4 regions of the Azospirillum fermentarium genome follow, and region 4 is predicted to be linked to each of the others. Evidence: predicted binding sites of a transcription regulator. Region 4 holds the regulator's gene; each other region holds the start of a gene.
What was found. The regulator PhoB, encoded in region 4, activates phosphate uptake and scavenging genes when phosphate is short. The targets are predictions, from matches to a motif close to TNTCATAAAACTGTCA.

Region 1: a site for PhoB is predicted at 2,209-2,224, ahead of M2352_RS00265 (HesB/IscA family protein). Genes of this name have one in related genera too.
Region 2: a site for PhoB is predicted at 3,642-3,657, ahead of M2352_RS21865 (RNA degradosome polyphosphate kinase). Genes of this name have one in related genera too.
Region 3: a site for PhoB is predicted at 3,086-3,101, ahead of M2352_RS22625 (CYTH and CHAD domain-containing protein). Genes of this name have one in related genera too.

What each region holds. Positions count from the first base shown of each region.
Region 1 covers NZ_JAOQNH010000001.1:52,309-60,306, forward strand. The annotation lists gene M2352_RS00250 (ferredoxin reductase family protein) at 1-529, opposite strand, end outside; gene M2352_RS00255 (CBS domain-containing protein) at 858-1,295, opposite strand; gene M2352_RS00260 (hypothetical protein) at 1,689-2,048, shown strand; gene M2352_RS00265 (HesB/IscA family protein) at 2,424-2,822, shown strand; gene nifU (Fe-S cluster assembly protein NifU) at 2,908-3,831, shown strand; gene nifS (cysteine desulfurase NifS) at 3,835-5,037, shown strand; gene nifV (homocitrate synthase) at 5,102-6,244, shown strand; gene cysE (serine O-acetyltransferase) at 6,270-7,112, shown strand; gene nifW (nitrogenase stabilizing/protective protein NifW) at 7,201-7,530, shown strand; gene M2352_RS00295 (multidrug effflux MFS transporter) at 7,511-7,998, opposite strand, start outside.
Region 2 covers NZ_JAOQNH010000003.1:353,074-361,071, reverse strand. The annotation lists gene M2352_RS21870 (Ppx/GppA family phosphatase) at 1-1,361, opposite strand, end outside; gene M2352_RS21865 (RNA degradosome polyphosphate kinase) at 1,419-3,572, opposite strand; gene M2352_RS21860 (SixA phosphatase family protein) at 3,771-4,301, shown strand; gene M2352_RS21855 (CYTH and CHAD domain-containing protein) at 4,361-5,971, shown strand; gene M2352_RS21850 (YitT family protein) at 5,968-6,600, shown strand; gene M2352_RS21845 (tyrosine phosphatase family protein) at 6,605-7,183, opposite strand; gene M2352_RS21840 (PQQ-dependent sugar dehydrogenase) at 7,255-7,998, opposite strand, start outside.
Region 3 covers NZ_JAOQNH010000003.1:525,035-533,032, forward strand. The annotation lists gene M2352_RS22615 (response regulator transcription factor) at 1-108, opposite strand, end outside; gene M2352_RS22620 (cache domain-containing protein) at 111-2,996, opposite strand; gene M2352_RS22625 (CYTH and CHAD domain-containing protein) at 3,209-4,810, shown strand; gene M2352_RS22630 (ParA family protein) at 4,822-5,442, shown strand; gene M2352_RS22635 (alpha/beta hydrolase family protein) at 5,567-6,541, opposite strand; gene M2352_RS22640 (hypothetical protein) at 6,711-7,998, shown strand, end outside.
Region 4 covers NZ_JAOQNH010000001.1:1,351,040-1,359,037, reverse strand. The annotation lists gene rlmN (23S rRNA (adenine(2503)-C(2))-methyltransferase RlmN) at 1-845, shown strand, start outside; gene M2352_RS06510 (hypothetical protein) at 1,003-1,800, shown strand; gene moeB (molybdopterin-synthase adenylyltransferase MoeB) at 1,844-2,653, shown strand; gene M2352_RS06500 (DsrE family protein) at 2,677-3,114, shown strand; gene M2352_RS06495 (hypothetical protein) at 3,111-3,359, shown strand; gene phoB (phosphate regulon transcriptional regulator PhoB) at 3,422-4,126, opposite strand; gene phoU (phosphate signaling complex protein PhoU) at 4,145-4,891, opposite strand; gene pstB (phosphate ABC transporter ATP-binding protein PstB) at 4,980-5,783, opposite strand; gene pstA (phosphate ABC transporter permease PstA) at 5,836-7,167, opposite strand; gene pstC (phosphate ABC transporter permease subunit PstC) at 7,160-7,998, opposite strand, start outside.

The sequences.
Region 1 (7,998 bases), 1.3 Mb from region 4:
CCAGAACCAGATAGACGGCGGCCAGCAGCCGGTGGGTCTTGACGAACAGGCGGTAGGGAACGCGCGTCACCAACGCCATCACGATCAGCACCACGGCGGCGTAGAAGGCCCATTCGCCCACCCCCTCCGCCGTGCCGCGGAGCGCGGCCAGGGTTTGTTCGACGGTGCCGTCCGGCACCGGGCGCGGGCCGCGGTGGGGCCGTTCCAGCAACCCCCAGCCGACGGCCCATTTCGGCCCCTTGGCCCACAGCCAGTGAACGATGCCAAGCGAAAGCCCGCCGATGCCCAGCCATTTGTGCAGGCGGTACATCTTGTCCAGCCCGCCCATCCACCGTTCGGGAAAACGGGGGCGCAGGGCCAGGATCATCGCCACGCTCATGCAGCCCATGGCCAGGACACCGCTGTACTGCACCATGGCACCGCGCACGGCAAAGAAGGTTGACGCCTGGAAAACCGCGGGATCGGCGGCAACCCACAAGACCGACAGCAGGGCAAGGAAACCCCAAAGGGAAAGCCGGATGTTTTGCATGATCGTATCTTCCGGTCTCGAAAAGCCAGACGGACCGGCGGCGCCGATAGCCGCCCCCCGGTCCCGAAAGCCGTGCGCCCGGATTGCAACGCGCGTGTTTCAAAAAGCGGCACAGGTTTCTGAAAAACGGAACCACTTTTTCAAAACAGCACAGCCGATGGCAGGCGGCATGGGGTCAACCCTATGCCGGCCAAGCTGAACGGTGGATGAACCCACCCATACACCGTGAGTGACAGAGATATGCACAAGGAAAGGGGGAGTGGCGGTTCACTCCCCCTTTCGCCCCTTTCGGAGGTCTTGTGGTTATTAGCGGTTCTTTTTCACGAAATCATATCACTTCGGTCAGGCTTTCCACCAACTCCTGTTCCCGTTCCATGGCCGCCAGCTCTTCGCCCACGAAATCACGCATGGACAGGACGCCCACCACCTTGCCGCCCTCGATGACCGGCAGATGGCGCAGACGGTTTTCGAACATGCTGCGCAGCGCCTCGCGCATGGTGGTGTTGCGGTCCACCGTCACCGGGCACCGGGTCATCACCGCCGACAGCGGCGTGGTATCGGGGTCCAGCCCCGCGGCGACCACACGGTCGGTCAGATCGCGTTCGGTAAAGATCCCCTCCAGATGATCGGCGTTCCGCCCGGTCACCACCACCGAGGCCACATGGGCGTCCCGCATGTGTTTGGCCGCGTTGCGCACGCTGTCCGCCGGATCCAGATGAACGACGGTCTTTTCGGTGACCATTTCCCCCACATTGCGGTGCATCATGTCCAGCGCTCCTCTTCCCGATCTCGTGTGTGCAACGCACCGTGTTTTTACGCTGTTGCACAATTTATCTTCGTGTTGTCAGCCCATGTATTTTAAGTTTTCTTTTTCATTCTGGATTGCTGATGAAGAAAGACTATCTCGTTTTTCCAAGTCTTGGGAGATGTCTGGAACGGATAAGCACAGGATGGGAGCCATGAGCGGGCAACATGCGTCATTTCCGCCCGAAACGGGGGCCGCGAGGCTGAACTGGCACGCCGCGTGGCCGGAGCGGCCGGGGCTGACAAAGGGACATTAACCCTTATTCAACTTTATATATGAATTCTGTCCGAACGAAGCTTCCCACGGCATGGCGCACCCGCCATGGGATGCTCAGGGATCGATGGGATATGTGCAATGTCATGGTTGGCAAAGCTGAGCGGCGGAAAGAAGGGTGATTCACCCAGCGGCAGCACCCGCCGCCGTGCCCAAAGCGTTCCCCCCGTGCGCATCATCATCGACCGCAACGAATACCAGGCGGAAGAATTCGCCCTCGGTTCCTTCCGCATCCGTCCCTACGACGGCGACCTGATCGCCAAGCAGCAGTTCGATTTCCGCCTGGCCTTCGCGCTGGGGGAAGAGGCGTTCGACATCGCCTGCCGCGGGCAGGTGGTGAAGCTGGACGAGAAATCCGGCCTCGTCGCCCGCTACCAGAAACCCCAGCCCTTCTACGAACGCAAGCTGGTGGAATACATCTGCCTGCTGAAGGGCGTGTGATCCGGCGGGCCGCCCGCCCCTCCCCCCATCCCGAGTCGAAAAACGCCGGAAACACCACTTACCCATTTGCGGAATGTGGTCTTTTGTGGCAAAAGTCGTTCGTTTCGCCAACGATCGGCGCAGCCTTCCCATGCACCGGCACGGCGGGCGCCCCCCGTTCTGTCGCAAATCCGACAATGGGGGCGGCCCGCCGCCCCCCGGCACCGCGTCCGACATCCGACAAAGTTGGCGTTCCGTGCAAACGTGAAAAACCTGACAATCGTTTAAAAACAACGCCTTAGAATTTGGCACTCTTCTTGCTTTTCTCCCTGCCAGCAACATGGACACACCCGCACCGGGGGTTCCCGGCGGGCAGGCGGCAAGGAGACGGCGGAGATGGTGACACTGACGCAAGCGGCGGTGACCACGCTGGAAGGTGTTCTGGCCCGTTCGGGCGGTGAGGCCCGCGGCCTGCGCATCGCGGTGACCGATGGCGGCTGCGCCGGCCACAAGTACCAGATGGGTCTGGAACGCGACCCCGGCGACGGCGATCAGGTGCTGGAATTCGGCGGCGTGACGGTCTTCGTCGATCCGGCCAGCCAACCCTATCTCGACGGCGTGGTGGTCGATTACGTGGAAAGCCTGGAAGGCTCGGGCTTCCGCTTCGACAACCCCAACGCGGCCAGCACCTGCGGCTGCGGCAAGTCGTTCTCGGCGGGCGAAAGCTGCTCGTCCGCCGGGGCGTCCTCCTGCGGCTCCCACGGTCACGAACACAGCTACGGCGAAGCCTGCTGAGCCGCCCTCCCCCCGAGGCCGGTTCCCCGATCATTCCGACACCGGCCCCCTCGCGCGCCGGATACGAGAGAGGCAGAGTCCCCCCATGTGGAACTACACCGACAAGGTCAAGGAACACTTCTTCAACCCCAAGAACGCGGGCGCGCTGGAAACGGCCAACGCGGTGGGCGAAGTCGGCTCCATCACCTGCGGCGACGCGCTGAAGCTGATGATGAAGGTCAACCCCGACACCAACGTGATCGAGGATGCCCGCTTCCAGACCTTCGGCTGCGGTTCGGCCATCGCGTCCTCCTCGGCGCTGACCGAAATGATCATCGGCAAGACGGTGGACGAGGCGCTGGTCATCACCAACCGCGACATCGCCGAGTATCTGGGCGGGCTGCCGCCGGAAAAGATGCACTGTTCGGTCATGGGTGCCGAAGCGCTGCGCGCCGCCATCGCCAACTTCAAGGGCGAAGAGTGGGTCGATGACCACGAAGAGGGCGAGCTGGTCTGCAAGTGCTTCGGCATCGACGCCGCCATGATCGAGCGCGCGGTGACCGTCAACAACCTGACCACGCTGGAGGAGGTGACCAACTACACCAAGGCCGGCGGCTCGTGCCAAACCTGCCACGAGAAGATCGAAGAGGTGCTGGAGGCGGTGCTGGCCAAGCAGGCGGCCAAGCCGCCGGAAAAGTCGCCGCTGCTGCCCGTCGCCGACATCAAGCCCGCCCCGACGCCGGCCCCCAAGGCCGACGCCCCGGTGGCCGCGGCGCCGAAGATGACCAACGTCCAGCGGATGCAGGCCATCATGATGGCCATCGAAGAGATCCGCCCGCAGCTTCAGCGCGACGGCGGCGATGTGGAGCTGGTGGATATCGACGGCAAGGACATCTACGTCCGCCTGTCCGGTGCCTGCACCGGCTGTTCCCAGTCGGCCAGCACCATGATGGGCGTGCAGATGAAGCTGGTCGAGAAGCTCGGCGAATTCGTGCGGGTAAAGCCCGCCTCCCTGCTGGCGAAGGTGTGATCCATGACGGGCGTCTATCTCGACAACAACGCCACCACCCGCGTCGATGACGCGGTGGTGGAAGCGATGCTGCCGCTGTTCACCCAGCATTTCGGCAACGCATCGTCCATGCACGCCTTCGGTGGTGCTGTCGGCGGGCTGATCGAAAAGGCCCGCCAGCAGGTCCAGGCCCTGCTGGGGGCGGCCCACGACACCGAAATCGTCTTCACCGCCAGCGGCACGGAAAGCGACAACACCGCCATCCTGTCGGCGCTGGAGGCGTACCCGAAGAAGCGCACCATCATCACCAGCGTGGTCGAACACCCCGCCGTGCTGTCGCTGTGCGATTACCTGGAAAACAAGCGCGGCATCACCGTCCACCGCATCCCGGTGGACAGCCGCGGCAATCTCGACATCGACGCGTACAAGGCGGCTTTGTCGCCCGACGTCGCCATCGTGTCGTTCATGTGGGCCAACAACGAGACCGGCACCCTGTTCCCCATCGAGGAACTGGCGAAGATGGCCAAGGCGGTGGGCGCGCTGTTCCACACCGACGCGGTGCAGGCGGTGGGCAAGATCCCCATGCGGCTGGCCGACTCGTCCATCGACATGCTGTCGCTGTCGGGCCACAAGCTGCACGCGCCCAAGGGCGTGGGGGCCTTGTACGTCAAGCGCGGCACCCGCTTCCGCCCCATGCTGCGCGGCGGGCACCAGGAACGGTCGCGCCGGGCCGGCACGGAAAACGCACCGGGCATCGTCGGGCTGGGCAAGGCCGCCGAACTGGCGCTCCAGCACATGGCGGATGAGAACACCCGCGTGCGGGCGCTGCGCGACAAGCTGGAGCGGGCCATCCTGGCGGCGGTGCCCAACTGCTTCGTCACCGGCAACCCCGACCTGCGGCTGCCCAACACCGCCAACATCGCGTTCGAGTACATCGAGGGCGAGGCCATCCTGCTGCTGCTGAACGAAAACGGCATCGCCGCGTCGTCGGGATCGGCCTGCACGTCGGGCTCGCTGGAGCCCAGCCACGTGATGCGGGCCATGGGCGTGCCCTACACCGCCGCCCACGGTGCCACCCGCTTCTCCCTGTCCCGCGACACCACGGAAGAGGAGATCGACCACGTGATCGCCGTGGTGCCGGGCATCATCGAGCGGCTGCGCGCCCTCTCGCCCTATTGGTCCAAGAGCGGGGCCGACGCCAAGGGCTTCGCACCGGTCTATTCCTGACCGGTGCGGCCCGCCCCCCGTCCGTAACGCCGACCTGTCGATTCCAGGGGAAAAGGTGACGACCATGCTGATCGAACGGCCCTTTGCCACCATCAACGACACCACGTTGCGCGACGGGGAGCAGACGGCGGGCGTGGCCTTCACCCTGGACGAGAAGATCGCCATCGCCCGCGCACTGGACGCCGCCGGGGTGCCCGAACTGGAAATCGGCATCCCGGCCATGGGCGAGGACGAGCGCGAGGGCATCCGCGCCGTGGCCTCGCTGGGCCTGCGGGCCAAGATGATGGTGTGGTGCCGCATGCACGACACCGACCTGCAGGCGGCACAGGCGTGCGGCGTGGGCTTCCTCAACCTGTCCATGCCGGTGTCCGACATCCAGATCGGGCGCAAGCTGCGCCGCACCCGCGACTGGGCGCTGGGCGAGATCGAGCGCAAGATCAAGCAGGCCTGCGATCTGGGGTACGAGGTCAGCCTGGGCGGCGAGGACTCCTCCCGCGCCGACATGGATTTCATCCTGGCCGCGGTGACGGTGGCGCAAGGAGCGGGGGCACGGCGGTTCCGCTTCGCCGACACGCTGGGGGTGCTGGACCCGTTCCAGACCCGTGCCTGCATCGAGCGCATCCGCCGGGAAACCGACATCGAAATCGAAATGCACGCCCACGACGATCTGGGTCTGGCGACCGCCAATTCCCTGGCCGCCATCCAGGGCGGGGCCACCCACGTCAACACCACCGTCAACGGCCTGGGCGAACGCGCCGGCAACGCGCCGATGGAAGAGGTGGTGATGGCGATGAAGGTGCTGTACGGCCGCCCGACCGGCGTGGACACCCGCGCGCTGTCGGCCATCTCCCATCTGGTGGAGGCGGCGTCCAACCGCCCGGTGGCGGTGAACAAATCCATCGTCGGCGATGCGGTCTTCACCCACGAGGCCGGCATCCACGTGGACGGGCTGCTGCGCGACCGCCAGACCTATCAGGGCTTCGACCCGGCGGAGGTGGGGCGCGAACACCGCATCGTGCTGGGCAAGCATTCCGGCACCTCGGCGGTCAAGATGGCCTATGCCCAGATCGGCATGAGCGTGGACGACGCCGCGGCCCAGGCCATCCTGCCGCGGGTCCGCGCGCTCGCCACCCGCGCCAAGCGCCCGCCGACCCCGCAGGAGCTGATGAGCTTCCACGCCGACGCCGTTCTCGCCCCTTCCGAATAAGTCCGGTCCCCACGGGAGAACCGCCATGGCCGCCGCTTCCGACGCCGCCCCCGGTCTGATCCGGCTGATCAAGGAAGACGTGCTGTGCGTCTTCGACCGCGACCCCGCCGCCCGCACGGTGTGGGAGGTGATGACCTGCTACCCCGGCATCCACGCCCTGATCGCCCACCGCCTGTCCCACACGCTGTGGAAACGCGGCTACCGCTGGCCGGCGCGGTTCCTGTCGTACCTGTCCCGCGCGGTGACCAACATCGACATCCACCCCGGTGCCCGCATCGGGCGGCGTTTCTTCATCGACCACGGGGCCGGCGTGGTGATCGGCGAGACGGCGGAGGTGGGCAACGACGTGACGCTGTACCACGGCGTCACCCTGGGCGGCACCTCGTGGAACAAGGGCAAGCGCCACCCCACCCTGCGCGACGGGGTGCTGGTGGGATCGGGGGCCAAGATCCTCGGCCCCATCACCGTGGGCGTCAACGCGCGGGTCGGCGCCAATTCGGTGGTGACCAAGGAGGTGCCGGACGGCATGACCGTGGTCGGCATCCCCGGCCGTCTGGTGCGCCCGGCGGGCCAGGGCCGCGACCGCCAGGACGGCATCGACCTGGATCACCACCTGATGCCCGACCCGGTGGGCAAGGCGATTTCGTGCCTGATCGACCACATCAACCGCATCGAGGCGCGGCTGGAAGCCCACGCCTCGGCGGAAGAGGCGGAACGGCTGGGGCATCTGTCCGGGGTGGTGTGCGATTCCTGCGGCAACGTCTGCGACCAGGACAGTTGCGCCGCCCCCGATCTGGACCCCCGCACGCCCCTGGAACGGGCCGTGGAGGCGGCGGTCAGCACCGCCACCCTGAAGCGGCCCCATTAAGTCTCAACCACGAATCATCGAGCAACCGGGCCGGCGGACCACCGCACCCCCTCCCCGACCACCGGCCCACGAGAGGAGCGCCCATCGCATGAGCTTCAAGGACGATCTGGAAGACCTGGAAACGGCGGAAGATTTCCTGACCTTCCTCGGCGTTCCGTTCGACCGCCGGGTGGTCAACGTGAACCGCCTGCACATCCTCCAGCGCTTCCACAATTATCTGGCCGAGGACACCGCCATCGAGGATCTGGACGACGAGGGGATGGCGACCCGCTACCGGCTGCACCTGCAGCGGGCGTATCAGGATTTCGTCACCTCCTCCGCCATCACGGAAAAGGTGTTCAAGGTCCATCAGGAGCAGGCCCAGCGCATGAGCGACCGTTTCGTGCCGCTCGATTCCCTCATCGCGCCGCTGAAGTAACGGCAGCCGACGCCACGGCCACCCGCACCAGCGCCACCGTCACCAGCCCCATGGCGGCGATCACCGCCGCCATGGGCACCGCCGTGCCGTTGTCCAGCGCGCCGACCGCCGCACCGGTTCCGGCCCCCAGCACGAACTGCAGAACCCCCATCAGGGCCGCCGCCCCGCCGGCGTTGCTGTGCGCCCGCGCCATGGCGGAAGCGGCACCGTTGGCCATGATGCAGCCGATGCTGGCGATGCACACGAACAGCGGGGCCAGCAGCCCGGCCAGCCCGCCGGCCCCGGTCACCGCCGCCGCCAGCAGCACCGCCCCGCCCGCGGCATAGGCCAGCACCGCCACCCGCAGGATGCGCGTCTCGCAGAAGCGGCGCAGCAGCCGCACGTTCACCTGCGACAGGATCACCATGCCCAGCGCGTTGCCGCCGAAGATCAGGCCATAGAGCTGCGGCGACACCCCGTGCTGCTCGA
Region 2 (7,998 bases), on a different contig from region 4:
GAGGTGCGCTGAAGCTGGGCGGTGGCCCCGCCGCTCAGCGTGTGGGCCAGACGCAGGGCCAGGCCCAACACCACCGCCCGCAGGCTCTGGGCCTCGGTCAGCAGCCGGCGCAGGGATTCGTGCCCCACCCCCTCCAGCGACCCGGCATAGCGGGTGTAGCCGCTCAGTGCCAGGAACACCCGCCCGGCGTGGTCGATGCCGGGGAAGGGGAAGCGCAGAACCCGCAGGAAGGCGTGTTCCGCCCGGTAATCCGGGTGCTCCGCCCACCCCAGGTCGCTCAACAGGCACGCGGCGTGGCGCAGGCGCAACGCCTGTTCATCCTCGCCCGCGAACAGGCCGCCGGTCCAGTTGACCAGCAATGCGGCGTCGCCGAACCGCCCGAAGCGGTTGGACCAGTCGTCGCCCGCCGCCAGCAGCGGGTCGCGCCGCTGCTCTTCCGGCGGCAAAAGCCCGTACAGGTGCCCTTCGCGCAGGCCGAAGGCGGAGAACACCACCTGCGACGGCTGCACCAGCTTCACCAGCCGCTCGAACACCAGGGCGGCATAGGGCAGCGTGTCGATGCGGCGCTTGGACCCGACCGCCATCTTTTCCAGCGCCGCCCGGTCGCGCCGCGCCACCATGCCGGCGAACTCCCGCGCCACGTCGCCGGGCACGGTATAGTGGTGGATGATGTGCAGCGGATGGCCGGCCTGTTCCATGTGCAGCTTGGCCAGCGCCCGCCAGCTTCCCCCCACCGGGTGGAACGGGCGCCCCTTGGCCGAGGCCAGCCAGGGCAGGGATTCCAGATGCTGGTCGATGGTGCGGACGATGGCGTTGCGCCCCTCTCCCGCCTCCATCAGCCGCAGCGGCCCCAGCGGCAGCGTCACCTGCGGCCCCATGACCCCGCGGTCCAGCGTGACCAGTTCCAGGCTGCCGCCGCCCAGATCGCCCACCAGACCATCGGCCCCCGGCGTGCCCGACAGCACGCCCTGGGCCGACAGCCGCGCCTCCCCCTCTCCGCTGACGACGGAGATGGTGAGACCGGCCTTTTCCTTGACCGCGGCGACGAAGGCGGCACCGTCGGCGGCATCGCGCACGGCGGCGGTGGCCAGCACGTCCAGCCGGCCCACCCGCATCCCCTCGGCCAGATGGCGGAAGCGCTGGAGGTTGACCAGCGCCTGCGCCACCCCGTCGGCGTTCAGCCGCCCGCTCTTTTCCACCCCCCGGCCCAGCCCGCACAGCACCTTCTCGTTGAAGATCGGGATGGGGGCGCGCTTCAGCCCGTCGTACACCACCAGACGGATGGAGTTGGAGCCGATATCGATCACCGCGACCCGCTCGCTGAGGCCGGCGGCGGGGCGGGGTGCGGTGGGGGCGGTCATGCGGACACCGTGATCATTACCTTCAAACCTAACGAGTGTTCACCTACACGCAATTGCTTACGGTGTCACCGCCTTCATACGCAGGCGCGGCGGCGTGCGCTTGGCGGTCAGCGCCGACCCCCGGCCCGACAGGCTGGGGTTGGTCATGAAATAGTTGTGTGCGCTGAAGGCGTCACCCCGCGCACGGATGCGGCGGTACACCCCGTCGGGACCGAGGATCCAGGTGCTGGCCTGGTCCTTCAGGTTGGCGCTCATGATCTGGTCCAGCACCTGCTCGTGCACCGTCGGGTTTTCGATGGGCACCAGCGTTTCGATGCGGCGGTCCAGGTTGCGCGGCATCCAGTCGGCGGACGAGATGAAGATCTTGGCGTCCGGGTTGGGCAGTGCTGCCCCGTTGCCGAAGCAGATCACCCGCCCGTGCTCCAGGAAGCGTCCGACGATGGAGCGCACGGTGATGTTCTCCGACAGCCCCTTGATGCCGGGGCGCAGGCAGCAGATGCCGCGGATGATCAGCTCGATCTTCACCCCCTTCTGCGAGGCGGCATAGAGCTTGTCGATGATCTCCGGGTCCACCAGCGAATTCAGCTTCACCCAGATGTTGGCCGGGCGCCCGGCCTCCGCGTGGGCGATTTCGGCGTCGATCAGCTCCATCAGCCGCTTGCGCAGGGAGATGGGGGCGATGGCCAGCTTCTCCAGCACCTTGGGTGTGGCGTAGCCGGTCATGAAATTGAACATCACCGCCGCGTCATGGCACAGCGCGGGGTCGCAGGTGAAATAGGACAGGTCGGTGTAGATCTTGGCGGTGATCGGGTGATAGTTGCCGGTGCCGAAATGCACGTAGCTGCGCAGCGCCTTGTTCTCGCGCCGCACCACCAGCGACACCTTGGCGTGGGTCTTCAGGTCCACGAAGCCATAGACCACCTGGGCGCCGGCCCGTTCCAGATCGCGGGCCCAGCGGATGTTGGCCTCCTCGTCGAAGCGGGCCTTCAGCTCCACCAGCGCCGTCACCGACTTGCCGGCCTCCGCCGCTTCGATCAGGGCGGCGACGATGGGCGAATCCTTGGACGTGCGGTAGAGCGTCTGCTTGATCGCCACCACCTGCGGGTCGCGGGCGGCCTGACGGATGAACTGCACCACCACCTCGAAGCTTTCATAGGGGTGGTGGACCAGGATCTCCTTGTGCCGGATCGCCGCGAAGCAGTCGCCGCCGAAATCGCGGATGCGTTCGGGGAAACGGGCGTTGAACGGGCGGAACACCAGATCGGGCCGTTCATCGACGATGAGCTGCTTGGTGTCGTTCAGCCCGATCAGCCCGTCCAGCACGAACAGCTCGTCCGACGACACCCCCAGCTCGCCGCGCAGGAATTCGCGCAGGTCGGGGGCCATGCCGGTATCCACCTCCAACCGGATGACGCTGCCGCGGCGGCGGCGCTTCAGCGCGGTTTCGAAGGTGCGGACCAGATCCTCGGCCTCTTCCTCGATTTCGATTTCGCTGTCGCGCAGGATGCGGAACACCCCGTGGCCCTTCACCTGGAACGGTGTGGGGAACACGCGGTCGATGAACATCAGCACCGTCTTTTCCAACTGGATGAAGCGGGTGTCGCCACCCGGCAGCCGGATGAAACGGTCGAGCTGGGCCGGCAGCGGCAACAGCGCGTCCAGATGCGTGCCCCGGTTGGGATCGTGGAGCTGCAGCGCCAGCGAAAAACCCAGGTTGGGGATGAAGGGGAACGGGTGCGCCGGGTCCACCGCGATGGGGGTCAGGATGGGAAAGATGTCGTCGAGGAACCGCGCCTCCAGCCAGTCGCGCTCGCCGTCGGTCAGTTCGTCGGGGTTCACCACGGTGATGCCGTTCGCGGCCAATTCCTTGCGCACGCGGCGCCACGCCGCCTGCTGGTCGCTCATCAGCTCGATGATACGCTGGTTCACCGCCGAAAGCTGCTGGGCCGGCGTCAGGTTCTCCGCGCTGGGGGTCTTGATGCCCTGGCGCACCTGTCCCTTCAGGCCCGCGACGCGGACCATGTAGAACTCGTCCAGGTTGCTGGCCGAGATGGACAGGAAACGCAGCCGCTCCAGCAACGGATGGTCGGGGTTGGAGGCTTCTTCCAGAACCCGCTGGTTGAAGGCCAACCACGACAGTTCGCGGTTGATGAAGCGCTCCGGGGCGGCCGTTTCGATCGTAAGGGCTTCGCTGTCCTGAACGTCGGTCACTGGAGCCTCATCGTTGCTGCGAAATGGGATGGATTGCGGTAAACGGAGCGGGAGACTAACCCAACTCCGTTACAGTTTTGAGACGGTTCCTATAATCGCCTGTATCGGCCCCGTTTCAAGAGCGACAGCGTGAAACGGGGCTGCGACTTTTCCGCCTGAATCCACCCTTCGACCCCTTATTTTCCGCGGAACGGCCGAATGAAGACACTGCACCTGATGCGCCACGGCAAATCCTCGTGGGACGATGCCGCGCTCGACGATCACGACCGGCCCCTGGCCCCGCGGGGGATCAAGGCGGCGGCCCGCGTGGGCCGGCACCTGCGCGTGCGGGGAGTCCGGCCGGATCTGGTGCTGTGCTCAACCGCACGGCGGGCGGTGGACACGCTGGACATCGTGCTCGACGCCCTGCTGCCGGGGCGCGACGCCGCCACGGTGGCGGTGGAGCGGGAGCGCGGCCTGTACCTTGCCGGGGCGGGCGCGCTCCTGGCCCGGCTGCTGGCGGTGCCCGACGGCGTGGACACCGTGCTGCTGGTGGGGCACAACCCCGACCTGCACGATCTGGCCGTCGCCCTGGCGGCGGAAGGGGACGAGGCGGCGCTGCGGTCGCTGGCGGTGAAATTCCCCACCGCCGCCTGCGCCTCCATCCACATCGCGGCGGCACGGTGGGCCGATCTGGTGCCGGGTTCCGGCCGGCTGGAGGAGTTCGTGATCCCGCGCACGCTGGCGTGACGGACGCAACTGCGGTATCCAGGCAGGCCCCTCCCACCCAACGCATACCCGGAGCGGAGATGACGCCGGTGCCCACCGAACCGCCGAAACCCGCGGCCCGCAGCCCGGAGCGGGAGATCGAACTGAAGCTGCTGGCCGATCCGGCGGATCTGCCGCGCATCGCCGCCCTGCCGTCGCTGGTTCCGGGGCTGGACGCCGGGCCACCGCTCACCCGGCGCCAGCGCACGCTTTATTACGACACCCCGGCCCTGGACCTGATGGCCCGTGGCGTGGCCCTGCGCATCCGCATCGAAGAGGGACGGGCCGGACAGTCGCTGAAGACCCTGCCCGGCGGCACGGCGGGCGACTCGGCGGCGGTGGCGGTGCGGCGGGAATGGGACTGGCCTCTGCCCCTGGGCGCCAACGGGACCGCCGCACCCGACTTCGCGGTGATGGACGCCGACGGGGCGGGCGGGCTGGTGCCGGCGGACCTGCGCGCCGCCCTGGCGCCGGTGTTCGAAACCGACGTGACCCGCACCACCCGCCAGCTTCGCCCCGATCCCGTGTCGCTGGTGGAACTGGCGGTGGATCATGGTGCGGCCATCGCCGGGAACCGCCGCACCCCCATCAGCGAGGTGGAGTTGGAGCTGCAGGCCGGCGGCGTGGGCCGGCTGTTCGATCTGGCCTTGGCGTTGAACGCCGTGGTGCCGGTGCGCCTCGCCACCGTCAGCAAGGCGGAGATGGGCTATGCCCTGGTCACCGGGCGCCGCCCCGCCCCGGCCCTGCCCGAACCGCTGGCCCTGTCGCCCCTGACCACGGTGGCCGAGGCGTTCCGCCACATCGTGCGCCACGGGCTCCGGCTGTGGCTGGCGAACGAGGCGTGCGCGGTGGCCGGCGGCGATGCCGAGGGTCTGCACCAGATCCGCGTGGCGCTGCGCCGGCTCCGTCTGGCGCTGGACCTGTTCGGCGCCTGGGTCAACCCGCCGGAGCCGGTGACCAGGGATCTCCGCCGGCTGGCCAAGCGCCTGCAGCCCGCCCGCGCCTGGGACGTGGTGGAGGGAGCCGCCGTCACCCCGCTGGCCGCCCTGGCCCGCCCGCCCGAAGGGCTGGCCGCCCTGACCCACGCGGTCCACGCCCTGCGGCAGCCGGCGGTGGAAGAAGCCGCCGCCGCCCTGGACGGGCCGCAGACCACCCGCCTCGTCCTGACCCTGGCCGCGTGGCTGGAGGGGGGGCAGTGGCACGCCGGCGCCGCGGCCGACCGCCGAACGCCGCTGGACGCCCTCATGACCGGCACCGCCCCGGCGTGGCTGGGCCGGCTGCACGCCCGCAGCCTGAAAGCCGCCAAAGCCCTTGATCCCGCCGACGCCGGCAGCCGGGAAAAGCTGCGCCGCCGCCTGCGCCGGATGCGCACGGCGGTCGATTTCTTCCGCGGCCTGTTCTCCCCCGATGCCGTGCGCGCCTATGCCGGCCCGCTGGATCAGGCCATGGCGGTGCTGGACGCGCTGCACGACGCCGATGTGACGCGGGAGCGGCTGACCTATGACCGGCTCAACACCCGCCCGGCCCGGCATGCCCGCGACGCGGCGCGGCACCGGCTGGCGCAGGAGGACAAGCGCCGCCACGCCGCCCTGCCCGCGGCGGTGAAGGCGCTGCGCACAGCGCCCGTGTTCTGGGAACCCACCCCGCGATGACCGCCGCCGCCATGACCGACACCACCCCCAAGACCGAACGCCACCGGCTGTACGAAGACGCCTGGGCCATGATCCACGGCACGCTGTTCGTGGCGCTGGGGGTGGTGTTCTACACCCACGCCTCGCTGCTGTTCGGCAGTGCGGCGGGCATGGCGCTGCTGGTCAGCTACGTCACCGGGGCCAGCTTCGGCACGGTGTTCTTTCTCATCAACCTGCCGTTCTACGTGCTGGCGTGGCGGCGGATGGGGCGGGCGTTCACGCTGCGCACCTTTGCCGCGGTGACCATGGTGTCGGTGCTGTCGAAGCTGACCGGTCACTGGATCGGCTTCACCCACCTGGACCCGGTGTACGCCACCGTGCTGGGCGGGGGGCTGTGCGGCACCGGCCTGCTGATCCTGTTCCGTCACCGCACCGGACTGGGCGGCATCAACATCCTGGCCATGTACCTGCAGGAGCGCCACGGCATCCGCGCCGGCTATCTGCAGCTCGGCATCGATCTGGCGATCCTGGCCGCGGCCTTCTTCGTGCTGGCCCCCAGCCAGTTGCTGCTGTCGGTGGCGGGGGCCTGCATCATCAACCTGATCCTCGCCATCAACCACAAGCCCGGGCGGTATCTGGGGGTCAGTTGAGCCGTTACGGGGCGAACCAGTCCACTTCGCGTGCGCGGTGGTTTTCGCGCATGTAGGTCACGATGTCGGGGCGGGCCAGCCCGACCGCACGGTGACGGCGGCGCACGGCGTCGATCAGCGCGCCCTTCCGGCCCAGGGCGGCGTCGGCGTACTCGATCATCCGCAGGTTGGGCCACGTCTTGTCCCGGATGGCGGCCACCGCCGCCACCGCCTCATCCGCCGGGCGGTCGGGACGGGCCTGGGCCAGCAGCATGGTCAGCGCCGCGGTGGAGCGGGAAATCCCCATGTGGCAATGAACCAGCAGATGCCCGCACCCGCCCGGCTCCGCCATCAGGTCGCGCCCGAATCCGAGGATGGCCGCCACGTGGCCGGCGTCCGGCGGCACCTCGGCGGGCAGATCCTCGATGATGTCGTGGAAGCGCAGTTCCAGCCGCTCATGCTCCCCGAACGCGCCGAAGGCCGCCGGCTCCGGCTCTCCCGGATCAAGGATGGACAGGACGTGGGTGACCCCGGCGGCGCCGTGGCCGGACAGTTCCTCGATCCCGCAGACGGTGACGGCGAAAGGTACGAAGCGGCTGGTCATGGGATGCGTCCCTCTGATTCCGGTGCCCTCATCCAACGGGCAAAGGCGGGGAACGTCAAGGCCGGCGGCGTTCAGGGCACCCGTGCGGCGTTGGACTGCGCCGCCGCCGATACCCGCCAGATGCGGTTGCCCACGTCATCGGCCACCAGCAGGGCGCCGTCCTTGGCAACGGCCACCCCCACCGGACGGCCCAGGGCGTTGCCGTCGCCGTCGAGAAAACCGGTCAATACGTCAACCGGTTGACCCTGCGGCCTGCCGCCGGCGAAGGGAACGAAGATCACCTTGTAGCCGCTGGGCGGATCGCGGTTCCACGATCCGTGCTGGCCGACGAACAGACCGTTGCGGAACGGCGGCGGCAGCGCCGTTTCCCCGCCCCACGCCAGCCCCAGCGACGCGGTGTGCGGCCCCAGCGCGTAATCGGGCACCAGCGCCTTGGCCACCAGATCGGGGCGCGGCGGCGTCACCCGCCCGTCCACATGGTTTCCGTAATAGCTGTAGGGCCAGCCGTAGAAACCGCCGTCGCGCACCGCGGTCATATAATCGGGCACAAGGTCGCTGCCGATCTCGTCCCGTTCGTTGACCGCGGCCCACAGCGCCCCCGTCACCGGTTCCCACGCCATGCCGTTGGGGTTGCGCAGGCCGGTGGCGAACAGGCGCTGCGTCCCCCGGTCCAGGTCGATTTCCCAGATGGCCGCCCGCCCCTCCTCCACCGCCATGCCGTTTTCGGCCACATTGCTGTTGGAACCGACGGTGGCGTACAGCCGCCGCCCGTCCGGGCTGGCGATGATGGTCTTGGTCCAATGGTGGTTGATCGT
Region 3 (7,998 bases), on a different contig from region 4:
GCGCCCGTTGCCGAACGCCACGGTGTGGAACCCGTAATCCTGCAGCGTGGCACAGACGAGCGTGCGGATGTCCGCCTCGTCATCGACCAGATACACCAGCTTTTTCACGTTCAAGGGTCCGTCCCGATCTTGCAGTCGGTTGTTCTGGGCGCTTCCTGGGCGGGAGTATGGGGCATCGGACGCAACGTCTCAATCAGCACCTGCCGGCTGAACGGCTTTTGCAGCACCGGCACCCCGCCGTGGCCGTCCTCGTCCACCGGCAGGCCGCTCATCAGCACCACCTGGATCGCCGGGTGGGCGTCGCGCACCCGGCGGGCCAGTTCGACCCCGTTGAGCGGCCCCGGCATCACCACGTCGGACAGCACCAGCGAGATCCCCTCCACCGCCTCCACCAGATCGAGCGCCTCGCCCGCGCTCGCCGCCTCCAGCACGGCATAGCCCAGCCCCATCAGATGGCCGCGCACCACCTGGCGCACGTCGGCGTCGTCCTCCACCAGCAGGGCCAGTTCGCCGGGCTGGATCGCCGCGCCGGGGGACGGGCGGGGCAGGGCCAGGGCATGATCGGCGGGCTGTTCGGTGCGCGGCAGCAGCAGCAGCACCCGCGATCCCGCCCCCGGCTCGCTGTCCAGGCGGATGTAACCGCCCGACTGCTTGACGAAGCCGTAGACCATGGACAGACCCAGCCCCGACCCGTGGTCCTTGGTGGTGAAGAACGGCTCGAACGCGCGGGGCAGGGCGTCGGCGGCGAAACCGCTGCCGGTGTCCTCCACCCGCACCTCGGCGTATGCGCCGGGGGCCACCGCCTCGTCATAGGCGAGCGGGGCCGTCACGTCGCGGGGGGTGACGTCGATGCGCAGGATGCCGCCGCGGGCCATGGCGTCGCGGGCGTTGAACGCCAGATTGATGAGCGCGTTTTCCAGCTGGTTGGGGTCGGCCAGGATCCAGCAGCGCTGATCCTCGGGCGGCACGATGATCGAAATGGACGCCGGGAACGAGCGGTTCAGCAGCACCGCCATGTCACGGATCACCGCACACACCTCCACCGCGATGGGGCGCAGCGGCTGCCGGCGGGCGAAGGCCAGCAGGCGGCTGGTGATGTCGGCGCCCCGCCGCCCGGCGCGGGCCGCGGGTTCGAGATAGGTGTCCAGCCCCTCCACGCCCGCAAACTTTTCCTGCGCCGCCGACAGGTTGCCCAGGATCACCGACAAAAGGTTGTTGAAGTCGTGGGCCAGCCCGCCGGCCAACTGCCCCACCGCCTTCAGCCGCTGCACCTCCATCAACTGCCGTTCGGTCTCCTTTTCCGCCGTGCGGTCGATGGCCAGGACGAACAGGCCGATGGTCCGCCCCCCCGGCCCGTGCTCGGGGATCAGGGTAACCTTGGCCACCACCGATTCGCCGGGGCCGGGCTGGAACAGGTGCTCGAAGCTGATGTCCGCACCGCGGTAGGCGGCCTCCACCTGCTCGGCGATGGGGCAATAGACGGCGGTGCCGAGAACGGAGGCAAGGCGGCGGCCCAACTGCGCGGTCTTGGGCTGGCCGGTGAGGGTCGCCCATTGCCGGTTGACGAAGCGCAGCCGCCGTTCGCGGTCGAGATAGGCCACGCTGGCCGGAATGGCGTCCAGGATCAGCCGCTGGCGCCCCTCGATCTCCGCCAGTTCGCCCTGGGCGCGCATCTGTGCCTGCACCGCGTCCTGCAGCCGGCGGTTGGAGTCTTCCAGGTCCGCCGTGCGCGCCCGCACCCGGCTGTCGAGCGAGGCGATGTTGTCGCGCAGCCGCCGGATCATGTCGTCGAAGGTGGTGGCCAGCGTGCCGATCTCGTCGTCGCGCACCACGCCGCTCTGGGCCTCCAGATCGCCGCCGCGCACCCGCCGGGCGGTGTCGGCCAGCCGGTTCAGCGGATCCACCAGCCGCCGCGCCGCCCAGTACCCCAGGCTGACCGCCAGCACCATCACCGCCACGGCGATGAACAGGATGCGGTTGGCCAGCGTCTCGGAACTGCGCCGCAGCTCCTCCACATAGACCGAGGAGGCGATGTACCAGTCGAAGCCGTCGAAGTGCCGCACCCACGAGATCTTTTCATAGGCGTAGTTGTTGGGGTCGCTGGGTTTGTCCCACATGTAGAACACCGGCTTGTCGGTGCCGATGGATTCCTTCAATTCCTCGTTGATCGGGCGCCCGGTGGCGGGATTCTTCAGGGCGGCGAAGTCCCGTTCCTCGATGTTGGCGTTGGGGTGGATCAGCATCCGGTTGGAGGAGTCGAAGATATAGACATAGCCGGTCTTGGCGATGCGGATGTTGCGCAGCGCCTGACGCAGGTCGCGGATCGCCTCCTCCTTGCGCCGCGTCACCTCCTCGTCGATGTCGTCCAGATAGACGCCGGTGCCGATCACCACGCCCAGCTTGGGGAAATTCTTGAAATACGACACCTTTTCCCCGTTGCCCTCGCCGCGCCGCGGGTTGGACCAGGGGTAGGTGTACCAGCCGTCCCCCTGGCTCCGGGCGATGTCCACGATGCGGGCCAGCAGCCGCTGGCCGTTGTGGTCGAGGATCTCAGACACATCGCGGCCCTGGAACGCCGGGTCGGGGTGGGACAGCAGGACCGAATTGTAATCGGTGACCCAGATGTAATCGCTGTTGCCGTATTTGAAGGTGCGCAGACCCTCGAAGATCATCCGCCGCGCCTCTTCCGGCGTGATCTCCCCCCGTTCGGCGCGGGATTCGATGTAGTCGATGTAGGAGGTGACGAGATCCAGGATGTTGCGGAGCTGCCGCTTGTGCCAGTCCAGCGCCAGCTTGCGGTGGGTTTCCAGGTTGACGTGAATCTTGCTGGCCAGCTCGAACACGTTGTCCAGGATGGTGCGGCTGGCGTTCAGTTCGATCTCGTACGCCGCCTCCTTGATCAGCGGGACGGAGAACAAATAGATGGCCGACGAGAACAGCGCCACCACCAGCGTCAGCATGGAGAACAGGCGGAAAAACAGTTTGGAACGGTACATTGCCCGCGTCCTCCGTCACCTTTTGCGGGGGCTTATTGGGGCAGGGGCGGGGGTGGGGTCAAGCCTTCCCCTTCGCAGCCCTGCGCCTGCGTCATCAATGTGTAACAAAAACTCCATCTTTGTGCGCTAGGCGGGATATTGCGCCCGATGTACGGTTCACCACATGAGGTATGCCGGACCCGCCGGCAGCGAATGGGGGTGCAGACCGGATCATGGCCGACGCCGACAGCAGCAACCGCGAAACCGAACTCAAGCTGGCCGTGCGGCCTCAGGATCTGGAGACGTTGCGCACCGCGCCCGCGGTCAGCGGGCGGGGGAAGGGACGGGCCACCTCCCGCACGCTGGAAGCCACCTATTACGACACCCCCGACCGCGACCTGTCGGCGCGCCTGCTGAGCTTCCGCGTGCGGCGGGAGGATGACCGCTTCGTCCAGACCCTGAAATCCGCCCCCGACAGCGACGGCGCCGGCCTGTCGCGCGGGGAATGGGAATGGGTGGTGCCGGGACCGGCCCCCGACCTGACGCTCATCACCGACGAGACGGCGCTGGCCCATCTGGACGGCATCGACCTGACGGTGCTGGCTCCGGTGTTCGAAACCCACATCCACCGCAGTCTGCGCATCATCACCCACGGCGACACGTCCATCGAGGTGGCGTTCGACGAGGGGGAGGTGCGGGCACCCACGGGCCAGACCCACCCGGTGGCGGAAATCGAACTGGAGCTGAAGCACGGCGACCCGCGCGCCCTGTTCACCCTGGCCCGCGAACTGGCCGCCGTGGCCCCGGTGCGGGTGGAACGGCGGACCAAGGCCGCCCGCGGCTATGCCCTGGCCGACGGCACGCTGGGCGGGGCGGTGAAGGCCGCCCGCGTCGAAATCGACCCCGCCTGCACGGTGGAGGGGGCGCTGTGCCGCGTGGTGCGCAACTGCCTGGAACAGCTTGGCGCCAACGAGGCTTGCGCGCTGGCCGGCAACGACCCCGAAGGGGTGCATCAGGCCCGCGTGGCGCTGCGTCGCCTGCGCTCCGCCCTGGTGGTGTTCAAACCCTTCCTGCCCCCCGATCAGATCACGTGGCTGGAGGGGGAGGTGAAGTGGCTGGCCGCGACCTTCGGCCCCGCCCGCGACTGGGACGTGTTCCTGACCGAGCTTCTGGCCCCGGTGAAGGAGGGGTTCGCCGGGTCCGGCGAGCACGGCGGCGAGATCCCGCAGGATCTGGAAACCCTGGAAGCGGCGGTGGAAAAGGGCCGCGCCCAGGCGTATGGGGAGGTGCGGACGGCGCTGTCGTCGGCGCGCTACGGCCTGTTCACGCTCCAGGTGGCGGAATGGCTCGATTCCCGCGGCTGGCGGGCGCAGCCGGTCAGCGAGGAGTCCATCCGCCTGCTGGAACCCATCGGCCATCTGGCCGACAGCCTGCTGGCCAAGCGTTACCGCAAGGTGCGCAAGCGCGGGGAGGGGTTCGAGGATCTGTCCATCGCCGACCGCCACCAGTTGCGCATCGCCATGAAGAAACTGCGCTACACCGCCGATTTCTTCCGCGGCCTCTACGACGACAAGCCGGTGCGCCGCTACATCGAGCTTCTGGGGCATTTCCAGGATCTGCTGGGCCATCTGAACGACGTGGCGACGGCCACCCGGCTGCTGCACGCACTGCACGCCGACGGCACCGCTCCGTCGGTGGGCGAGGCGCGGGCCGCGGGCGTGGTCATCGGCTGGCTGGCCCGCGGCACGGTGGCGCTGGAACCGCAGTTGTGCGACGCGTGGGAGCGTTTTGACGCAGCAAAACCCTTCTGGTCAAAAGCCGCCCGGCTGGCGTAGGCTCGTCCCCCATGAAATCCGTTCTGGTCGCCAACATCAAGGGCGGGTGCGGCAAGACCACCATCGCCACGCACCTTGCCGCCGCCTTTGCCAAGGCCGGCCACACCACGGTACTGGCCGACGTGGACCGGCAGAAATCGTCCCTGGGCTGGCTGGACCGCCGCCCGGCCACCGCCGCCCCGCTGGTGGGGCTGGACTGGACCAAGGACATCGACGGGGCACCCAAGAGCACCCACTGGCTGGTCATCGACGCGCCCGCGGCGCTGAAGACCAGGCAGATCGAAGACCTTGTGCGGCTGGCCGACATGGTGGTGCTGCCGGTGCTGCCCGGTGCCTTCGACGAGCAGGCGACCCAGCGCTTTCTGAAAAAGCTGGAGGAGCTGAAGCCCATCGCCCGCAACAAGAAGCCGGTGGCGGTGGTGGGCAACCGGCTGAAGGCGCGGACCAAATCGGCGGAACGGCTCGACGCCTTCCTGGGCGGGGTGGGGCACATGGTGGTGACCCGCCTGCGCGACAGCCAGATCTACCCCGACGCGGCGGCCACCGGGCTGACCCTGTTCGATCTGGGCGGCAAGCGCGCCGCCGAACACCGCGCCGACTGGGAGCCGCTGCTGGCCTATCTTCAGGGCTGAGGGGGCAGATACCGGCGAACGTGTTCGCCGGCCGCCGCGACTGCGGCGGCGCGCCACATGGCGCGGAAAAGCCTGCGTGGCGTTTGAACGCAATACGGCACGCCAATTCATTGGCGTGCCGGTATCAATTGCTGATCCGCGGCGGCGGGTCGGGCATGGCCGCCAATGCCGCGGCGATGGCGGCGGGGGATTCCCCGTGGGCGCACAGGCCGGTGGCGGCCTCCGCCCAATCCACCAGACCGTGATGGCGGGGGTCGGCGGCCCGTTCCAGCGGTATCAGGGTGACGTCGTGGCCGCGGGCGCGCAGCCCCTCGGCGTACAGGGTCTGGGTGGTGAAGGGCACGTTGGAATCCCGCGGGTCGCCCATCACGATCACCCGGCGGCGGGAATCGGCGGGCACGGCATCCAGCGAGGCGGCCGGGTCGAACCACTCCGCCGGTTTCGCCAGCGCCGTGGTCAGCCCACGGGCTTCCAGATAGGCGCGGAAGGCGGCGGCCCCCGACGAGATCACGGCGCAGCGGATGTCGGTGCGGCGGGCCAGCATCTCCGCCGCCAGCGTGCCGCCGCCGCTGTGCCCGCCCATCGCCCAGGCGCCGACGCGGTAGCGTTTGGTCAGGGTGTCCATGGCGGCATCGATCAGGGCGGCTTCACGCGGACGGTGACGGTCGGTGTAGTGGCGCCCGGCGCTGCCGTAGCTGCCGGGACGGCCCAGGAACACGAAGGGGACGCCGTAACGGTCCGCCAGCCGCCGTTCCTGCTCGATCATCGCCGCCGGCCCCAGGCCGCGCTGGTGCTTGTCCGCCTGCTTGGGGTTGGGGCCCATGATGTCGCCGTGCAGCCACAGGGCGGCCACCGGGTTGCCCCCCTCCACCGCCAGCCCGGCGGCGTAATAGCGCAGGCAGGCCGCGGTTCCCGCGGCGGCCACCCAGACGGCGGTGTGCCGCTCCTCCAGCGCCCTGCACCGGGTGCGGGACAGGGTGATGCCGGCCACCACCTGCGCCGGATCGAACAGGGTATCGTCGGGCAGCGATTGCGCCGCCGCCCCGCCGGTGCCGGCCATCAGCGCCATCAGCACCGCCACCGCCCGCCGCCTATCCATGGCCGTCCCCCTCTTTTCACCGCCGTTTCCGCCCCCTACTTAACAGGACATGGGCGAGCGCACGACGGATATCCGGCGGATGGACGGAGCGCGGCACCGGGGCGAACCGCGGGCACCGGATAGTGCTGGGCAAGGACGGGCGGCTCGCTATACTGGCGCCATGTCCCGCATGCTGTTCCTTCGCGACATTGATGTCGATGTGATGATGCGTTGCCGCGCCTGCGGCCACGAAGGAACGCTGCCGCGCGCGGATCTGGAACGGCGGTTCGGCCCGGGCTATCCGGTGCTGTCGCTGGCGCCGCATTTCCGCTGCTCCAAATGCAACTCCCGCGATGTGGAAAGCCGGCCCCTGCCCACGCCCGACGGGCCGGTGCTGGAGACCATGGTGGACAAGGCCGCCACCGCGGAGGTGGAGGACCGTTTTCATTCCACCCTGGCCGCCCTGCGCGGGCTGGTGGACGCCGCCCACGACACAGGAGACGCCGGGGAGGACCGCCGGACCCCGCACCGCCCTGCGCCGAAAGCCCCTGAGCCGCCGCCCCCGCCGGACCCGGAATCCCCGCCGCTGGGCAGCATGATGGCCGCCCTGCGCGGCCTGACCGCCGGGCTGGAGGATGAGGACGGCGACGGGCACGGGGACGAAGGGGCGCCGGTGATCCCGCCGTCGCGGGAACCGCACGCCCTGCAGCCGCCGTTCGCCCCGATGGAGCCGGCCCCGTCCCAGGACGAGGACGAACCCGACGATTTCCTGAAGGAGCTGCAGCGCATCTCCCGCCTGATGGGTGACGACGACCCGCGCCCGGCTCCGCCGTCCCCCCCGGTTCCGCCGCCGCCCGCCGCTGCGGTGGCCCCCACGGCCGCCGTGGACGATGACGAGGATTGGCTGCCCGCCCTGTTCCGCGACGCCCCCCCGCCCGGCCCCCAGGGCGATACGGCGCCGGTGGCGGACGCGGTGGCCGATGACGATGATGATGACGATGCCTTCGCTCTGACCGATCCGGCCATGGACGATGTGGCGGCGGGGCCGGCGGACGCCCGGATGGCGGACATGGGCGACGAGCCGGTGGCGGACGCGCCGCGGCCCGCTCACCTGACCGACACCCTGGCCGCCCTGCGCTCCATGATCCAGTCGGCGGCCAAGGACGAAGGGCCGGACGGCGAGGACGACCGCCCGGTGCCGCCGCCCGCCCGCCCCGATTTCGGCTATCACCGGGATGACCGCGGCGAGGACGACGGGGATGAGGCGCTGGATCTGTCCGAACCGGCGTTCGGGGTGCCGCCCCGCGCACCCGATCCGGCCACCGACCAGGATCTGTCGGCCCTGAAAGCCATGGTGGAGAAGGCGGAGCGCGATGCCGACCGTTCCATCTCCGCCGCCGATATCGCCAGCGTGATTCCCCCCGATTTCCGCCCGCCGTTCTGGGTGGAGGCCGGGTTGGACCGGGCGCCCGCACCGT
Region 4 (7,998 bases):
TGGAGAGCGTCCACATCCCCGAAACCGACCGCGGCACGCTGTGCGTCTCGTCCCAGGTGGGATGCACGCTGACCTGCCGTTTCTGCTACACCGGCACCCAGCGGCTGGTGCGCGACCTGACCGCCGCGGAAATCCTGGGACAGGTGATGCTGGCCCGCGACATGCTGGACGAATGGCCGGCGCCGCCTGACGGGCGCATGATCTCCAACATCGTCATGATGGGCATGGGCGAACCCCTCTTCAATTACGAAGAGGTGGCGAAGGCCATCAAGATCATCATGGACGGCGACGGAATCGCCATCTCCAAGCGGCGGATCACGCTGTCCACCTCGGGCGTGGTGCCGATGATGAAGCGCTGCGGCGAGGAGCTGAACGTCAATCTCGCCATCAGCCTGCACGCCGTCACCGACGAGCTGCGCGACATCATCATGCCCATCAACCGCAAGTATCCGCTGGCGGTGCTGCTGGAGGCGTGCCGCACCTATCCCGGCCTGAACAACGCCCGCCGCATCACCTTCGAATACGTGATGCTGAAGGGGCTGAACGACAGCCCGGCGGATGCCCGCGCCCTGGTCCGCATGCTGGAAGGCATCCCGGCCAAGATCAACCTGATCCCCTTCAACCCCTGGCCCGGTGCGCCCTATGAGCGTTCCACCGACCGCGCCATCCAGGTGTTCGGCGACATCGTCAACAACGCCGGCTACGCCAGCCCCGTCCGCACCCCCCGCGGCGAGGACATCATGGCCGCCTGCGGCCAGTTGAAGAGCGACAGCGTGCGCCTGTCGGCAGCCGACCGCGCCGCCATGGAGCGGATCATGGCGGAAAAGGACGCCGCACTCGGCTGACCGGCGGCTTTTGCAACGCCGGGTGGTTGTTCCGCCCGGCGCTCCGCTGTATATTGAAACCCATGAGAGCAAGCCGGTTGACTGTTCCATAAACTTTTAGTAATTTAGGAACGGTGGCTGCCGTCCACGCCGCCGCCCTTTCCGGGGGAGCCGTCCCATGGTCGCACTGTCCAACATCTCGACAGTCAACTACACCAAGCTGAAGGGCACCACCAGCCAGCTCAGCTCCCGCGGCATGCCGGTGGACTATCAACAGTTCACCGTCTCCAAGAACGGCGAATTCAATTTCAAGGTCAACGAGACCAACACCGCCGTCAAGATCACCGACCAGAACAACAAGGTCGTGGCGGAGTTCTCCTCCTCCGTCGATGCCGCCTCGGCCTCGGCGAAGCTCGCCCCCGGCACCTACACCGCCCAGGTCGAACAGAAGATCAAGGGCGTCAAGGACCGCGCCTATTCGCTGGAAATCACGCCGCGCGAAAACCCGGTCATCACCGCCGGCGGCGGCATGATCAAGGGCACCGCCCGCAAGCTGGAAGGCAACGACTCCGGCGTGCAGAAGCACGGGCTGAACGTGGTCCAGGGCGGCACCTTCACCTTCAACCTGTCCATGCCCAACGCCCGCTGGGCGGTGATGGACAAGGACAACAAGGTCGTGGCCTCCGGCGACACCATGAGCAAGGCCACCACCACCGAGGACATCCTGAAGAAGCCCAGCGCCAAGCTGCAGCCGGGGCAATATTCCGTCGTCATCGTCCAGGATTCCAAGATCGAGCAGGAAACCCCCTTCTCGCTCCAGCTCGTGCCCAAGGTCGAGGGGCTGGCCGCCCCCGCCGCCCAGGAACGCCCCATCGACAAAACCCTGCGCGAACGTGACGCCCGGCTGAAGCAATGGGCGGCGCAAAGCGCCTCCACCACCAAGAACCCCAACAAGCTGACGCTGGCCTACGCCTGATTCCCTGTGTCGCCCGGGCGCTCTTGCGCTATGCTGCGGCATCATGGATTTCACCGACGACCAGCTTCACCGCTATTCCCGCCACATCATCCTGCCCGAAGTCGGCGGCACCGGGCAGGCTCGGCTGTTGAACGCCCGCGTGCTGGTGGTTGGGGCCGGTGGGCTGGGGTCGCCGCTGCTGCTCTATCTGGCCGCCGCCGGGGTCGGCACCATCGGTGTCGTCGATGACGACGTGGTGGACCTGTCCAACCTGCAGCGCCAGATCATCCACGGCGAATCATCCCTGGGGCAACCCAAGGTGGACAGCGCCGCCGCCCGGATCGCGGGCCTGAACCCCGACGTCACGGTACAGGTGCACCACACCCGCCTGACCGCCGCCAACGCCGCGGCGCTGATCGCCGGCTATGACATCGTGGCCGACGGCAGCGACAATTTCGCCACCCGCTTCCTGCTGAACGACGCCTGCTTCTTCGCGGGCAAGACGCTGGTGTCGGCGGCCATGCTGCGCTTTGACGGGCAGGTGTCCACCTTCAAGGCGTATCTGGGCAAGGCGTCTCTGGGCGCCCCCCATCCCTGCTACCGCTGCATCTTCCGCGAACCGCCGCCGCGGGGGCTGGTGCCCTCGTGCTCCGAAGGCGGGGTGCTGGGCGCGCTGGCCGGGCTGGTCGGCACGCTCCAGGCCACCGAGGTGCTGAAGGAGATTCTGGGCATCGGCGAAAGCCTGTCGGGCAGCCTGCTGATGGTCGATGCGCTGAACGCCTCGTACCACCGCATCACGGTCAAGCCGGACCCCGCCTGCCCCCTGTGCGGCACCCACCCGACGATCCGCGACCTGTCGGGCCACGCGGCCTAACCAACACGAGAACGGTTCTTCCCATGCACGGCCCCGACAGCCTGTCCATCGTGGTGTTTTCCGGCGGCTACGACCGGGTTCACTACGCCCTGGTGATGGCCAGCGCCGCCGCCGCCACCAACCGGCGCGTCACGCTGTTCTTCACCGGCCGCGCGCTGCGTGCCCTGGTCCACGAACGCGAACCCGGCGTGCTGGGCTGGCACGACCTGGACGCCGCCGACGACGGCAGCAACCCCGCCGAACGCGACCGCTGGTTCGCCAAGCAGGGAATCGCCACCTTCGAGGAACTGCTGGAAGCCTGCGTGGCGCTGGGCGTCACCGTCATGGCCTGCGAGATGGGCATCAAGGCCCTGGGCCTGCCGCTGGGCGCGGAGTTGCGCAGCGACGTGCCCGTCACCCGCAGCGGCGTCGTCACCTTCCTCGCCGACGCCAGTCCCACCGGAGCCTCGTTCTTCATATGAGCCGCCTGTCCCCCGCCGCCCTCTCCATCGCCAACCGATTCGAAGCCGTCGCCGCCGACGCCATGGACGGGGCGCCGTACGAAGGCGCCGTCGATGCGCTGGTGCGGGAGGTTCAGGCCGGCACTCTCGCCGGGGATGTCCGCGATGCGCTGCGGCTGATGGCGGGGTGGATCGAGGACAGCGACGACAGCGGGCGGTTCGCGGTGAAGGTGGCGATTCTGCGCGACGCCGCCTCACGCCTCTAGAAAAGCGGGCTGCCGCCCGCGCCCGCCTGGAGGGCCGGAAGGCCCTCCAGACCACCCGTCAATCAGGCCGTCTTATAGTCCAGGGCGTAGCCGGCGGAGCGAACCGTGCGGATGATGTCGGCGTCGGCATCGTCGTTCAGCGCCTTGCGCAGGCGGCGGATGTGGACGTCCACGGTGCGTGGTTCAACGTACACGTCGTGGCCCCACACCACGTCCAGAAGCTGTTCGCGGGAGAACACCCGGCCAGGATGCTGCATGAAATGACGCAGCAGGCGGAATTCCGTCGGGCCGAGGTGGACGTCACGCCCGTTGCGGCGCACCCGGTGGGCGGCAAGGTCCATCAGCACGTCGCCGAAGCGCAGCGTCTCTTCCGCCAGGCCGGGGGACGCGCGGCGCAGCACCGCCCGCACGCGGGCCACCAGTTCGGTGGGCGAGAACGGCTTGGTGATGTAATCGTCGGCCCCGGAATTCAGGCCGCGCACCCGGTCCGCCTCTTCCCCCCGCGCGGTCAGCATGATGATGGGAATGTCGCGCGTCTTGGTGTTGCGGCGCATCTGCCGGCACACCTCCAGCCCCGACATCAGGGGCATCATCCAATCCAGCAGGATCAGATGCGGCGTCTGCTCGTTGGCGACCAGCAGAGCCTCTTCCCCATCGCCGGCAGTGGCGACGCGGAACCCCTCCTTCTCCAGATTGTACTTGAGCAGGGTTACGATGTCGGCTTCATCCTCGACGACGAGGATCAGCGGCTTCAGCGCTGAATTCATGCAGTCCTCACAAGCGGGCTACGGCTCGTCCCGGTCGGTGATCAAATCGAACCCGGCCGCCGGCGACACCACCGCGAAGCTGGCGGAGTCGCTCTTGGGCCGGTCGATCTTCAGCGGCTGTCCGACCACGACATAGTGAATGGTTTCCGCGATGTTGGTGGCGTGATCGCCGATGCGTTCCAGATTCTTCGCCATGAACAGCAGGTGCGTGCACGGCGTGATGGTCCGCGGGTCTTCCATCATGTACGTCAGCACCTCACGGAACAGGCTGGTGTGCAGGTCGTCCAGTTCCTCGTCCCGCTTCCACACCGAAATGGCCTTGTCCACGTCGCGCTCGATATAGGCGTCGAGCACGTCCTTCAGGATCTCCTCCACCAGCCGCCCCACCCGCGGGATGGCCGAGGCCGGACGCACCGCCGGCAACTGCGCCAGCACCAGCGAACGCTTGGCGATGTTGGCGGCGTAATCGCCGATCCGCTCCAGATCCGCCGCGACCCTGAGCGCCGACACGATCTCGCGCAGATCCTGGGCCATGGGCTGGCGCCGGGCCAGAAGCCGCACGGCTTCCACGTCGATTTCTCGTTCGTACTCGTCCAGCCGCGGATCGGACTGCATCACCTGCGCCGCCAGCGATACGTCGCGGCGCATGACGGCCTTCACCGCCGCTGCCACCTGGGCTTCCGCCACCCCGCCCATCTGCGTGATGAGATTGACGAGACGCTGAAGCTCCTGAGCGAACGAGCGGACGATGTGCTCGGAACTCATGAGCGGTACTCCCCTCCCCGGCCCTGTCTTCCCGGACCCGCGCGGGCTTCTGACGTCCCGCCGCGGGCATCATCGGAAGGGATCGGGATCAGCCGTAGCGGCCGGTGATGTAACCCTGCGTGCGTTCGTCGCGCGGGTTGGTGAAGATCTCTTCGGTGTCGTCGCACTCCACCATGTCGCCCAGGTGGAAGAACGCGGTCTTCTGGGACACGCGGGCCGCCTGCTGCATGTTGTGGGTGACGATGACGATGGTGAAGTTCTCGCGCAACTCGTCGATCAGTTCCTCGATGTGCGCCGTGGCGATGGGGTCGAGCGCCGAGCAGGGCTCGTCCATCAGGATCACTTCGGGGCTGACGGCGATGGCGCGCGCGATGCACAGGCGCTGCTGCTGGCCGCCCGACAAGCCGGTGCCCGGCTCCTTCAGACGGTCCTTGACCTCGTTCCACAGGCCGGCGCGCTCCAGCGACCGCTGGACCACCTCGTCCATTTCATCGCGGTGGGTGGCCATGCCGTGGATGCGCGGGCCATAGGCGATGTTGTCGTAGATCGACTTCGGAAACGGGTTCGGCTTCTGGAACACCATGCCGACACGGGCGCGGAGCTGCACCGTGTCGATGCTGCGGCCATAGATGTCGTCGCCGTCGAGCTGCAGGGTGCCCTCGACCCGGCAGTTCTCGATGGTGTCGTTCATCCGGTTCAGGCAGCGCAGGAAGGTGGACTTGCCGCAGCCCGACGGGCCGATCAGCGCCAGCACCCGGTTTTCCAGGATGTCGAGGTTGATGCCCTTCAGCGCCTGCTTGGCGCCGTAATACACCTTCACGTCACGGGCCAGCATCTTGATGGCGGCGGCGTCGGCACGGGCGGCGGTCTGGGACAGGGCTGCTTGGGTCATGGCTGCCGTACGGGGGTCGGAGGTGAGGGTTTCGGTCGGGACGCTCATGGGATTACCACCGCCTCTCGAATTTCTTGCGCAGGTAAACGGCCAGGCCGTTCATCACGATGAGGAAGCCCAGCAGCACCATGATGGCCGCCGAGGTGCGTTCGGTGAACGCGCGTTCCGGGCTGTCCGACCACATGAAGATCTGCACCGGCAGAACCGTGGCGGACGAGGTGAAGCTGTTGGGGATATCGACGATGAAGGCGATCATGCCGATCATCAGCAGCGGCGCCGTTTCGCCCAGCGCACGGGCCATGCCGATGATGGTGCCGGTCAGGATGCCCGGCATCGCCAGCGGCAGCACATGGTGCATCACCGCCTGCAACGGCGAGGCGCCCACACCCAGTGCCGCTTCGCGGATCGACGGCGGCACCGCCTTCAGCGCCACGCGGGACGCGATGATGATCACCGGCAGCGTCATCAGCGCCAGCACCACACCGCCCACCACCGGGGCCGAGCGCGGCATGCCGAAGAAGTTGAGGAACACCGCCAGACCCAGCAGGCCGTAGATGATCGACGGCACCGCGGCCAGGTTGTTGATGTTCACCTCGATCAGGTCGGTCCAGCGATTCTTGGGCGCGAACTCTTCCATATAGACCGCGGCGGCGATGCCGATGGGAACCGACAGCCCCATGGTGACCACCAGCGTCAGGAACGAGCCGACGATGGCGCCCCAGATGCCCGCCTGTTCGGGTTCGCGGCTGTCGCCGGCGGTGAACAGGGTGGTGTTGAACCCGGCGCGCAGCGAACCATCCTGGCGCAGCCCGTCCAGCGCCTTGATCTGGAGATCGTTCACCCGGCGCTGGGCCTCGGGCAGCTTGCGGTCGATGTAGCCCTTTTCAAGCTGGTCCACGTCGTCGGAGGCCAGGAACCACACCGGCACCGACTTGCCGATCAGCGCGGGATCGGCCATCACCATCTTTTGCAGGACGAACGGCGCCCCGTTGGACAGGATCTCGCCAAGCTGCCGCTTGTCGGTACGGCTGGTCACCTCGGGGAAGCGGGCCGCCAGCGCATCGCGGATCAGCTTCATGTAGTTGCCCTGGGCCAGCACCTTGGGGTCGCGGGTGCCCTGGGGGTCCAGCTCGGCGGCGTCCAGCGTCACGGTCAGCCGGATCTCGTTCTGCCAGAAGGCGGTGTAGCCCTTGGACACGATGGAGGCCAGCAGAACCACCAGCATGATGGCGGCGATGGACACGGCGGCGATGCCGTAGACGCGGAACCGCTGTTCGGCGGCATAACGGGCGCGCAACCGGGCGGAAAACTCGGCGCTCTGGTAACGCGACTTGGGGTGGGCCATGGTCATGTCCCGCGAACCCTGCTGTGCGAGGTCAGTCATACTTCTCCCGGTACTTCTGGACCACCTTCAGGGCGATCATGTTGAGGGACAGGGTGACGAGGAAGAGGACGAGGCCGAGACCGAAGGCCGACAGCGTTTTCGGGCTGTCGAATTCCTGGTCGCCGACCAGCAGCGTGGCGATCTGGGTGGTGACCGTGGTCACCGCTTCCAGCGGGTTGGCCGTCAGGTTGGCCGACAGGCCGGCGGCCATCACCACGATCATGGTCTCGCCGATGGCGCGGCTGACCGCCAGCATGATGGCGGCGACGATGCCGGGCAGTGCCGCCGGCAGAACCACCTGACGGATGGTTTCCGACTTGGTGGCGCCCAGGCCGTAGGAGCCGTCGCGCAGCGACTGCGGCACCGCGTTGATCACGTCGTCCGACAGCGAACTGACGAAGGGGATGATCATCACGCCCATGACCACGCCCGCCCCCAGCGCCGATTCCGACGCCACGTCCAGCCCGATCGACTGCCCGAGCCCGCGGATGAAGGGGGCCATGGTCAGGGCGGCGAAGAAGCCGTAGACCACGGTGGGGATGCCGGCCAGCACCTCCAGGATCGGCTTCAGCGCCGTGCGCACCTTGGGGCTGGCGTATTCCGACATGAAGATGGCCGACATCAGCCCCACCGGAACCGCCACCGCCATGGAAATCATGGTGATCAGCAGCGTGCCGGCAAACAGCGGGATGGCGCCGAACGACCCGGACGAGCCCACCTGATCGGCGCGCATGGCCGTCTGCGGGCTCCAGTGCAGACCGAACAGGAAATCCAGCGGCGGATACACCGCGAAGAAGCGCATGGCTTCGAACAGCAGCGACAGCACGATGC